DNA from 2 places in the Massilia sp. DJPM01 genome. Region 1 is predicted to be linked to the other one. Evidence: predicted binding sites of a transcription regulator. Region 1 holds the regulator's gene; the other holds the start of a gene.
The links. Region 1 encodes LexA, which represses DNA repair genes until DNA is damaged. Its sites were predicted from a motif close to ACTGTATNNNNATACAGT; they were not measured.

Region 2: a site for LexA is predicted at 1,381-1,398, ahead of PO883_RS12610 (ATP-dependent helicase). Genes of this name have one in related genera too.

The regions. Positions count from the first base shown of each region.
Region 1 is NZ_JAQOZV010000019.1:71,002-76,524, reverse strand. Features, by position in the region: gene PO883_RS14350 (DUF29 domain-containing protein) at 74-520, opposite strand; gene lexA (transcriptional repressor LexA) at 653-1,288, shown strand; gene PO883_RS14340 (tetratricopeptide repeat protein) at 1,323-2,048, opposite strand; gene PO883_RS14335 (WGR domain-containing protein) at 2,238-2,642, shown strand; gene PO883_RS14330 (DUF4132 domain-containing protein) at 2,639-3,208, shown strand; gene PO883_RS14325 (hypothetical protein) at 3,129-3,416, shown strand; gene PO883_RS14320 (DUF4132 domain-containing protein) at 3,449-5,523, shown strand, end outside.
Region 2 is NZ_JAQOZV010000016.1:42,969-48,491, forward strand. Features, by position in the region: gene PO883_RS12610 (ATP-dependent helicase) at 1-1,352, opposite strand, end outside; gene PO883_RS12615 (hypothetical protein) at 1,811-2,038, opposite strand; gene PO883_RS12620 (chromate transporter) at 2,514-3,089, shown strand; gene PO883_RS12625 (chromate transporter) at 3,086-3,613, shown strand; gene PO883_RS12630 (Rpn family recombination-promoting nuclease/putative transposase) at 3,619-4,647, opposite strand; gene fghA (S-formylglutathione hydrolase) at 4,955-5,523, shown strand, end outside.

The sequences.
Region 1 (5,523 bases):
AAGCCGGCAATTATAGCGTGTAATGCAGCAACAATCAAGGACGCAGTGCGGCACTTGTGCGATCGGGCACTGTTCACGGCACGAAGTCGTCGTCCAGCAGTTGGGCTGCGCTGTAGGGGAGTTCGGTTGGAAATGCCTTTGGGGGCAGGCGGGTTTCTCGCGCCGCAGCCAGTACGGCTTGCCGATAGCGGCGCCTGGCAAGTGCTGGAATGTCACGAACAAGACTGGGACTGTCTTGCAACAACTGTGCGATTTCGTCACGCTGGTGGGCAAGCGTATTTAGCCAGCTGCTTGACTTACGCTTGGGCTGATATTGGCACTCAAGCAGGTGAATCGCCACCACCTTCAGGCGGCTGCTTAGCTCCCTGCGATCACGGCCGGTCATGCCCTCAAGCTCCTCTACCAGATTGTCGATATCAAGCTGCCCGAACTGGCGCGCGCGCAACAAACTCACTTGCGGCTCAAGCCACAGCACAAAATCCTCCTCATAACTCACCCGTGGAACCTCACGCCGACCCATGACGCACCTCCTCCGCTGCTTGTTGGACAGCGCCCATCGCAAATAATTCGCCTGTTCGGCCAATTAACCCTTGCATTGCGCGAAATACTGTACAAAAATACAGTCTGTCCATATACACAGTCCCGCATACCGATGATCAAGCTCACACCACGGCAAGAACAAATCCTCAACCTGATCAAGGATGCGATCGAGAACACGGGCTTTCCTCCCACCCGTGCCGAGATCGCCAATGAACTGGGCTTCAAGTCGGCCAACGCGGCCGAAGAGCATCTGCAGGCGCTCGCGCGCAAGGGCGCCATCGAAATTTCGCCCGGCACCTCGCGCGGCATCCGCCTGATCGGCGCCAGCGTCGACGCCATTGCCATGCCGCCGCCGAACCTGCTGATATCGCTGCCGCTGGTTGGGCGCGTGGCTGCCGGTTCGCCCATCCTCGCGCAGGAGCATGTGGAAGCGACCTACAGCGTGGACCCGGCGATGTTCTCGGCGCGTCCCGATTTCCTGCTCAAGGTGCGTGGCTGGTCGATGCGCGACGCCGGCATCATGGATGGCGACCTGCTGGCCGTCAAAAAGGTCGACAGCGCCAAGAATGGCCAGATCGTGGTGGCCCGGATCGGTGACGATGTCACCGTCAAGCGCTACAAAAAGACCGGCTCGCTGATCGAACTGCTGCCGGAAAATCCGGACTTCAAGGTCATCCATGTCGATCCGGCGACCGACGAGTTCGCGCTCGAAGGCCTCGCGGTAGGATTGATGCGCAGCTGGAACTGAGCGTGCGGGCGCTGTTCCACTGCGCCCGTGCCGTCTAGTCGCCCTTGCGCGGCGCCGTCGTCGCCGCTTCGGTGACGATCCGGTTGTGTTCCTTGATATAGGCGTCGGTGGCACTGCGCCAGGCGCCGAAGTCGGCCAGCACCAGCTTGGCCGAGACCTTGGCGTTTTCGGCGATGCCGGCATACACGCCTTCCAGATGCACGCGCGACTGTTCGGCTTCGTCCTTGGTCAGCAGGTCGGCCACCTCCTTGGGAATGCGCTTGGTCAGCGGACTGGCCTCGTTGAGGTTGCGCACGAAGCCGTTGTAGCAATCCTGCCAGGCCGCGACCTTGGCCGACACGCTCTCGATTTCATCGTTCTGCTTCGACATGGCCGGAATGCGCGGCACCGGGCAGCGGAACTGGCCCGCGCTGAGCTCGGCGCCATCGTATTTGGATATCCAGTAATCAAGCTCGGCGCGCCGCGTTGCGCGCTTGTTGATCATCGCGAGCGAGCCGGCGGCGGTCTTGTTGCCCTTGGCCGCCGATTTCTTGAACCAGGCTTCGGCCTTGGCCAGGTCCACCGTCCCCGCCTCGCCGTAAAAATACATTTCGCCCATGTGCAACTGGGCTTCGGCATTGCCGGCGTTGGCCAGCTTGGTGTAGAGCTGCAGCGCTTGCGGATACGATTTTTTCGCGAACAAGGCGTTGGCGTCGGCCAGCTCGTCCGCTTGCGCCACGCCGCCCAGCATCAATGCCAGGCAAAACAGGGATTTCTTCATTGCACGTCTCACGATGGGATGTCCGGATGCGCATCATAACCGGATTGGTGCGGCTCGACAGGGACACCGCTTTGCCGTAAAGTATTATTTTTTGCAACACTTATCACTACTTATGAGCAAGCGAAACAAGAGTGCGGCGCGCGCCGGTAGCCGCCCCCCTCTTTCCTTCAAGCCCAGTTAGGACGCCCATTGCGACGTTTCGACTATGACCAGGGCGCGTCCGACAAATTCCGGGAAGTCGACCAGGACGGCTGCGATGTCCATGTCCGCTACGGCAAGGTGGGCGCGGCGGGACAACGGCAAACCAAGACCCATCCGGACCACGCCACGGCGGCGGCGATGGACAAGCTGATTCGCGAAAAAACCGGCAAGGGCTACGCTGAAAGCGGCGCGGCGCCCTGGCTGGCGGTCGAGCCGCTGGTCGACATCTCGCCCGAGGTGGCGGCGCTGGCGATGCCGTCGCGCCGGTTTCCCGGCGTAGCGCGCGACATCGACATCTGCGCCGAACGGGACAATTCAGGCTACTCTATCTACGACAATTACAGCGAGGGCGACATGCTATTGCGTGAGCAGGCCTCGACGTGCTGGCCATGATCGGCAGCGACACCGCCCTGATGCTCCTGCACGGGATCGCGCAAAAGGTCAAATTCCAGGCACTGCAGCACCACGCCTACGACAAAATCGGCGAGATCGCTGCGGCGCTCGAACTGAGCACCGAGGAACTGGAAGAGCGCCTGGTGCCCGACCTGGACCTGGACCCACAGGGCGAAATGCAGCTCGACTTCGGCTCGCGCCAGTTCCGCGCCGGCTTCGACGAGGCGCTCAAGCCTTGCCTGCGCGATGCGCAGGGCGCACGCCTGGACCAGCTGCCCAAGCCGAAAAAGACCGACGACGCCGAACTGGCGGCAGCCGCCGTGGAGCGCTACAAGCTGCTCAAGAAAGACGCGCGCACCATCGCCGCCCAGCGGGTGCTGCGCCTGGAACAGGCGATGTGCGGGCGGCGGCGCTGGACGGTGCAAGCCTTCCGTGACTTCCTGGCCGGCCACCCGCTGCTGCGCCACCTGGTGCTGGGACGGCGCCGTGGTCAGTACCGGGCGTCTGCTTGGCCTGGCCGAACGGGGCTGGCACCGCGACATCGGCAGCGGCGGCGAAGCGTTTGAATTTTCAAGGTGGCTCGGCCAGGGCAAGGTGGCGCACGTGCACATCGCACCGGGCCTGACGACAGGGCTGATCAACGCTGACAAGGCGCAGACGCTGGTCAGGCTGGTTCTCGAACACTACAGCGTCGACGCGGGCGCGCGCTTGTCCGCGCTGGACCCGGTCGTTGTCGGCGAATTTATCCGGGTGATGGAGCAGTTATGCGCATGAGCGGACCATTGACACACTATACAGGCAGGTAAATGATGCGGCGATTTGAATTTAATGATGGCGTTTCCAGCAAATTCTGGGAAATCGAACAGGCCGGCGACGCCCTGCATATCGGCTTCGGCAAGATCGGCACGGCCGGACAGCGCCAATCCAAGAACCACGCCGGCGCAGCCAGGGCGGCGGCGGCGATGGCTAAGCTGATCGGCGAAAAAACCGCCAAGGGCTACGCTGAAACCAGCGCAGCGACGGCCGCCGTGGCGACGGCCGCCGCGGCCACTCCCGCTGCGGTCAAGGCCGTGGCCCCGAGGGCTGCGCCGGTTACGCCGGCGGCGCCGGGTGACGCGCCGCCCTGGCTCGACGCCGATCCGCAGTTCGAGTTAACGCCCGCACTGGCCGCCCACGCCCTGCCCTCGCGCCGCCACCCCGGCCCGCCGCCGAGCACCGACGGCGACGCGCGCTGGGCGCTGTTCCTCGAGCGCGTGCGCGCCCATTGCGTACTGCGGGCGACCGGCTGCGACGCCAGTTTGAAGGAGGGCGTGATCGAGGCCATCACCCGCATCGCCAAGGGCAAGCGGCTTGGTTCACCAGCGTCCGATGTCATCCTGCTGGCCACGGAGATCATCAACGAAAAACAGCGGCCAGCGTCCGAAGGCTGCCCGTTCATCGATGTGCTGGTCGCCGACAAGGGGCTGGCGTACGCCTTCGATATCCTAATCATGCTGCAACGCGTCGGCATCGAGGAACAGAGCCGATGGAGCGCCGAGTCGTGGAACAAGGTCGAGACCAGGGAAGCCGGTCCCTTTGCGCTGTACGGCCTCACCCAACTGGGGTTGCGCGCCCACCTGGCGCACGCCCCGCAGGCGCTGTGGGAGCAAGCGGTACAGCGCGCGCGCGAGGCGGCCGGGGCGCTGCCCTCGCGTTCCCTGCCGCTGCTGGCCGCGCTGCTGCCGGACGCGCCGCAACTGGCTAACGAACTGGCTCTGATGCTGGCGCCCGAACCAGACTATGAAGGCGGCCGCTGGTGGTGCTGCAACTACAGCTGGCTGATCGCGTACGCCACATCGCCCGAGGCGCGCCAGGCGTTGCGCCTTTGGCCACCGCACCAGCGCCTGTCGCCGCGCGACTTCGACAGCTCCTTGATGAGCGTGGCCACCGCATTGCGCGACCGCGGCCCCGAAGCGCTCGAAGCGCTCGAAGGCGGCCGGGGCGCGGACGCCGCGCAACAGGCCCTGGCCTGCATCGGTACGCCGGAAGCGCTGCGCGCACTGGCATGGGGCTATGGAGAAAATTGGTTCACCCATATGTGCGCGGCCGGACAGCGATGGCCCGATGCTGCCATGGCGGCGCTGAGCGAATTGATTGGCAAGGACCACTGCGGACCGGGCGGCGCGCGTGCGGCCCTGGCCAGCGTCGTGGCAACCCACGCGCACCGCGTGCCCGCCCTCAAACCATGGATTTCGGCGCCGGCGTGGGAAGTGCTGTCGGTCGCCGCCGCCCAGTACCTCGGGGGCCGCGACTGTGCGGACCCGAGCGAACTGCCGCTGGTGCTGGCCGCGCCGCCGTGGCGCCAGCCGGCCATGCAAGAAGCGCAGCCGTTTGCGCTCGCAGCCTTGGCGCTCGATCCCGTCGTACGCTGGAGCGAGGCCGAACGCGAACGCGTCGCCGCCGACGGCTACCGCTACCAGGACTACCTCGTTCGCCGTCAATATCCGATGGCGGGCGCGGTGCGGGCGGTCGATGACATCGATACCGACGGCAGCCTGGCGCCCTGGGTCGACTGCCTCGATCCGAACGAATGCCTTCAGGAGCAGGCGCGCGCGATCGCGGACTTGCCGGCACCGATGAATGCGCGCGTATGGAACGCGCTGGCGCACATGGGCATGACGCGCCCGGGCTACGCCATCGCCCGGCTCGGCGTGGACGCCCTGCCGGCCTTGGTCGACATGTTCACGTCGGCGCCAACGAGGGAAATGGAATATGTACAGTACTTCGGCGCGGTCGACCTGGCCGCGCCGGTGGCGCGCGCGTATGCGACGCTCAAGAGCAAGGCGCTGCTGGCCCAGGCGCGCGCCTGGCTGCTCGATTTTCCCGAGCACGCCGCCTGCGG
Region 2 (5,523 bases), on a different contig from region 1:
GCGGTGGCGGCGCCGATCCCCGGCACCAGTTGCACCACGCGAAAACCGGACACCCTGCCGCTCGGGTTCTGGGCAAAGCGCAGCACCGCCAGCACATCCTTGATGTGGGAAGCTTCGAGGAACTTGAGGCCGCCGAATTTAACGAAAGGAATGTTGCGGCGCATGAGTTCCAGCTCCAGCGCGGCGCTGTGGCTGGCCGCGCGGAACAGCACCGCCTGCGCCTTGAGCGCCATGCCCGTCTCACGATGCTCCAGGATGCGCTTGCAGACCCAGCGCGCCTGCTCGGCCTCGTCGGGAATGAGCACCAGTTGCGGCAGGACGGTCGAGACCTTGTCGGTCCACAAGGTCTTGGCGTGGCGTTCGAGGGCGGCGCCGATCACGGCATTGGATGCGTCCAGGATCGGCTGGGTCGAGCGGTAGTTGCGGTCCAGGGTGACGATGCAGGCTTCCCGGGCGAACTGCCTGGGAAAGTCGAGAATATTGCGCACCGTGGCGCCACGGAACGAGTAGATCGACTGGGCATCGTCGCCCACCACCATCACGCCCTCGCCGCCCGGCTTCATGCCCATCAGGATCGCGGCCTGCAAGCGGTTGGTGTCCTGGTATTCGTCGACCAGGACATGGTCGAACAGGCCGCCAAGGTGTGCGCCGAGGTCGGGATCGGCCGCCATCTCGGCCCAAAACAGCAAAAGATCGTCGTAATCGAGCACGTTCTGCTCTTGCTTGGCGTCGACGTAGGCGCCGAACAGGGTCTTGAGCTGGGCTTCCCATTCGCTGCACCAGGGAAAGGTACTCTGCAGTACCAGCGCCAGCGTGTCGCCGCTGTTGACCACCCGCGAATAGATGGCAAGGCAAGTTCCCTTGAGGGGGAAGCGTTTCTCGGTCCGGCTCAGGCCGACCTCGTGGCGCACCATGCCCATCAGGTCTTCGGAGTCGCCCCGGTCGTGGATGGTGAACGATTCCTCCAGGCCGATGCGGCCGGCGTAATCGCGCAGCAGGCGCGCGCCGATGCTGTGGAAGGTGCCGGCCCAGGGCAGGCTGGCTGGTGGCTGGCCGCCGCGCGCGCCCATGATCCGGTACAGCACGTTAGCGGCGCGTTGCGTCATTTCATTGGCGGCGCGGCGCGAAAACGTCAGCAGCAGGATGCGCTGGGGATCGGCGCCGCTCATGATCAGGCGCGCCACGCGGTGCGCCAGGGTATTGGTTTTGCCGGACCCGGCGCCGGCAATCACCAGCAAGGGCCGTGCGCTGCCGGCGGCCACGCCGATGTCATGCTCGACAGCGGCACGCTGGGCGGGATTGAGGCTGGCGAAGGGATCGTCGGCGCAAGCGGCAAGGGGAACAGCGGTCATGGCGGGCATTCAGACTGGGATTGACATGACTGTACATTTATCCAGTATTATTACGCAAGTAAAAACCTTCCCGCCGTTCCGCCACGGCGCCGGTGGCACATGCGCGCCAGCCGCGAAAGCGCCGCTCAAAATCACCCTATGCACGCTAAGTAGCCGTTTCTAAAGCGCTTTTTGGGATATCCACAATCGCTGTGGATAACTTTGTGGATAATCCCCTCTTGACAGTCCGCAAGCGTGTAACGATGCGGGTTTCAACAAAATGCTCATTCGTGAGGCAGAAATTATGCCTATATAAATCAAGCACTTGCAAAGTCAATGGGAAAGGCGGTAAAAAATATTAAGAAATTTCCTACAAGATTTTTTTGTGCATAACCGCCTGATTCGCACGCAGCTCAAGGCGGGTGGTTTGATAGCATTCTGATATGCATGCCGCGCCCGCCGTGCCGCTCCTGCGCCACTCAATGAGCGAGCATCTCGCGCCGGCGCTGCGGTTCCAGCAACACCCTTTCGATCACGTCGGGATGGATTTCCTGCGCCTTGAGGTATTCGATGGCGCACATCGTGTTGCTGCTTTCCTGGACCGAGATGGCATGGTTGACGATGTCGCGCTGGCGCACGTCCTGGCGTCGATAAGGGGCTTCAACCACGGCGAGACCGCCGCTGTCGGGGCGTTGCTGTCGATTCATGTTGTGATTTCCTTACAGGGCATTCGGGAACGGCGCAAAGGGAACCCAATACTGCCTAGGGAGTATCCATCAATAAAGGTCAAAGTCAATGTCAAGGTTCCATCGAAACCGCAAAAAATATGCTTGAGGCATAGTTTTGCAGTTGTGATTTTTACAGTTGCCAACACAGCGCCAGCCCCTGGCGATGCGGCCAGGAATCTCGCCACGCGCCTGTGCGCATTCCTGCCATGACGACCGGGGACATCATGGCCATTCCCCCTGAAACGATAACAAGCGAACCCAGGCTCAACCCGGGTGACGAAGCCCAACCGGGCACACCCGGCGCGGCCGAGGATCTGTGCGACGCATGCAGCGGAAGGGCACGCTGGCCAACGGCAGTGCCTGTACGGAATGCGGCGGCACGGGGCGCGTGATGCGCGGCATCGTACGGCTGAGCCCGCATGGACAGGCGGGCGGGCCGGCGCGATCATGCGGCATGACCGACCCGTCCCTCCCCGCCCGTCCGCGTCCGCAATCGCTGGCCGACCTGTTCATGTCGTTTACCTTGCTGGCGCTGCAAGGCTTCGGCGGGGTACTGGCGGTCGTGCAACGCGAGATCGTTGAACGCAAGCAATGGCTGACGCAGGAGGAATTCCTGGAGGACTGGGCCGTGGCCCAGATCCTGCCGGGGCCGAACGTGGTGAATCTGTCGATGATGATCGGCGGGCGCTATTTCGGCCTGGCCGGCGCGCTCTCGGCGCTGGCCGGCATGCTGGCCGTGCCGCTGGTGCTGGTGCTGCTGCTGGCCCTGCTCCATGCGCGCTTTATCGATCATCCGGGCGTGGCCGGTGCGTTGCGCGGCATGGCGGCGGTGTCGGCCGGCATGATCGGCGCCACCGGCCTGAAGCTGTCGCTGGCACTGTCCAGGAACCCGATGCCGCAGCTGTGGTGCTGGGCCCTGTGCGTAGCCGGCTTCGTGCTGGTGGCGCTGGTGCGGGTGCCGCTGGCCTACGTCTTGTTCGGGGTAGGCGGGCTTGGCTGTTACCTCACCTACCGCCGGCTGCGGCCATGAGCGCGCCGCAGATCGTCCTGAGCTGGAGCGACTGGCTCAGCCTGTTCGGACACTACCTGATGCTATCGCTGATGTCGGTTGGCGGGGCAATCTCGACCACCTCGGAAATGCATCGCTACCTGGTCGAACAGCATCATTGGCTGACCCAGGCGCAATTCAATAACGCCATCGCGCTGGCCCAGGCCGCGCCGGGGCCGAACGTGCTGTTCGTCGCGCTGATGGGCTGGCAAGTCGGCATGAACGCCGGCAGCACCGGCGCCGCCTTCCTGGGCGTGGCGGTGACCATGCTCGGCATCCTGATTCCCTCGACCGTGCTGACCTATTTCGCCGCCCAGTGGGGCCATCGCAACCGCGATTTGCGGGCCGTGCGCGCCTTCAAGCAAGGCATGGCGCCGGTCGTCATCGCCCTGCTGCTATCGACCAGCTGGATCCTGGGCAGCGCCATGCTGATCTGGCGCACCAAGCTCCATTTGCTGTGGATACTGGCCGGCGGCGCCCTGCTCGGCTGGCTGCAACTGGTCTAGCCCGACTATGCCGGGCGAGCGTCAAACACCGCCTGCAAGCTCGGCGCGTTAAGGCTGCGCTCGAACCACTGCTCAAGCTCGGCCTGAGTGGCCTGATCGATGCGCTGCGTTACCGGCGCAGGCAATTCGCCGAACCGGCTGCGCAGCAGACTGCCCAGTACCCCGCGAAGTGCAATGACTTGCCCTTCCGCCTTGCCTTCCTCCTTGCCTTCCGCCTTGCCTTTCGCTTCGCCTTTCGCGATGCCTTCGGCGCTTCCCTTTTGAAAGCCGATCTCCTCGAATTCTTCGGCCCAGGTTTCAAATTTACGTCCCATGTCAGCGACCTCCTTGACACTGTTACATGTGAATGGCCCCGATTTGCCGGGTCTGCGCGCCAGCAGGTGGTTCACCCATACCTCGACCGAACGCCGCAGGCTGGCTTGGGGTGCTTCGTGGAACCAGGCCGTCAACGCAGGGGCGACCTTCCTTAGGACATCGGGCGCGCTCGAAAGTTCCAGCCGAAACAGCAGCGCCAGCAAGGTCGCGTTTGTTTCCAGCGCGGTGGGGTCCAGGCGCTGCTGGTCGATCAGCACATAGCGCTGGGCTGGCTGCAGCGCCGCGAGCTCGGCGGGCGCTTGCATGAGGAGGCCGGCCAGGTCCATGCTGGCGCTCCAGTGCGGCGAGCCGTTGTAGAACACCAGCGGCAGCACCGGCGGCAACAGCAAGCCAGGGGACAATGCGTGGCCCTTGACCAGGTCCTGGTACAGCAAACCGATGTAGGTCTGCATGCGCAGCGCCATCCACCGGTCCACGCCTGACTGGCATTCCAGGAGGATGTACACGTAAAGAAGCTCGTCGCCCAGCCGCACGCGCCAGACGATGTCGTCCTCGCGGGCCGACAAGCGCTCGCTCACATACGCCGGATTGACCCGCTCCAAAGACGATAGCGCGGCCTCGTCGAGCAGCTTGAAGGGAGTGAAATCCGTGATCAGTTCGCGCACCAGTTCCGGGTGGGCGAACAGCGAACGGTATCCGAGGTCGTGAAGGGCGGGCATGCGGCATTGTAGCGAGCATCGATGCCCTTCCTTTGCGCTGCCTCAGACGTGTGCGGCGCCGCTTCAGCGACTTCCGTGCACCTGTTTCTGCGATGAACCACCCTTCCTGCCGCAATGCCGGCGTCCCGGCCATGATGGATTTTCCCCGCTGGCCAGGCGCGGCAGCGTCCACGCCGCCTCAGTGGCATCAACCCAGACCTGCAACGCAGCCACGCCGGTGACGGCGTCCATCTCTACACAGGAAGTAGTTGGGCGAGTGGTCCCCGACAAGGCATACTTGCGCATCACTCACCACTTGGACGGACCGATGCTCGAACTTTTATCAGAACACGCCTGTTTCGGCGGCGTACAACGCTTTTATCGCCATGATTCGACGGCGACCGGCCTGCCGATGCGCTTTTCCGCCTTCATCCCGACCGTACCCGCTGGCCAGACGCTGCCGGCGCTGTTTTACCTGGCGGGCCTGACCTGCACCGAAGAGACGTTTCCGACCAAGGCCGGCGCCCAAGGCGCAGCGGCGCGCGAGGGCCTGATCCTGATCGCACCGGACACGAGTCCGCGCGGCGCCAACATTGCCGGCGAAACCGATGCCTGGGATTTCGGCGCCGGAGCGGGCTTTTATCTGGACGCAACCGAGGAGCCGTGGAGCAAGCACTACCGTATGTTCAGCTATCTGCTCGAACTGCACGCGCTGGTGCTGGCCGAACTGCCCGTCAACGCCGCCAAGGTCGGCATTTTCGGGCACTCGATGGGCGGACACGGCGCCCTGGTCACGGCCCTGAAACGCCCGGACCTGTTCCGTTCGGTATCAGCCTTTGCGCCAATCGCCGCGCCGACCCGGTGCCCATGGGGCGAAAAAGCCTTCAGCGGCTACCT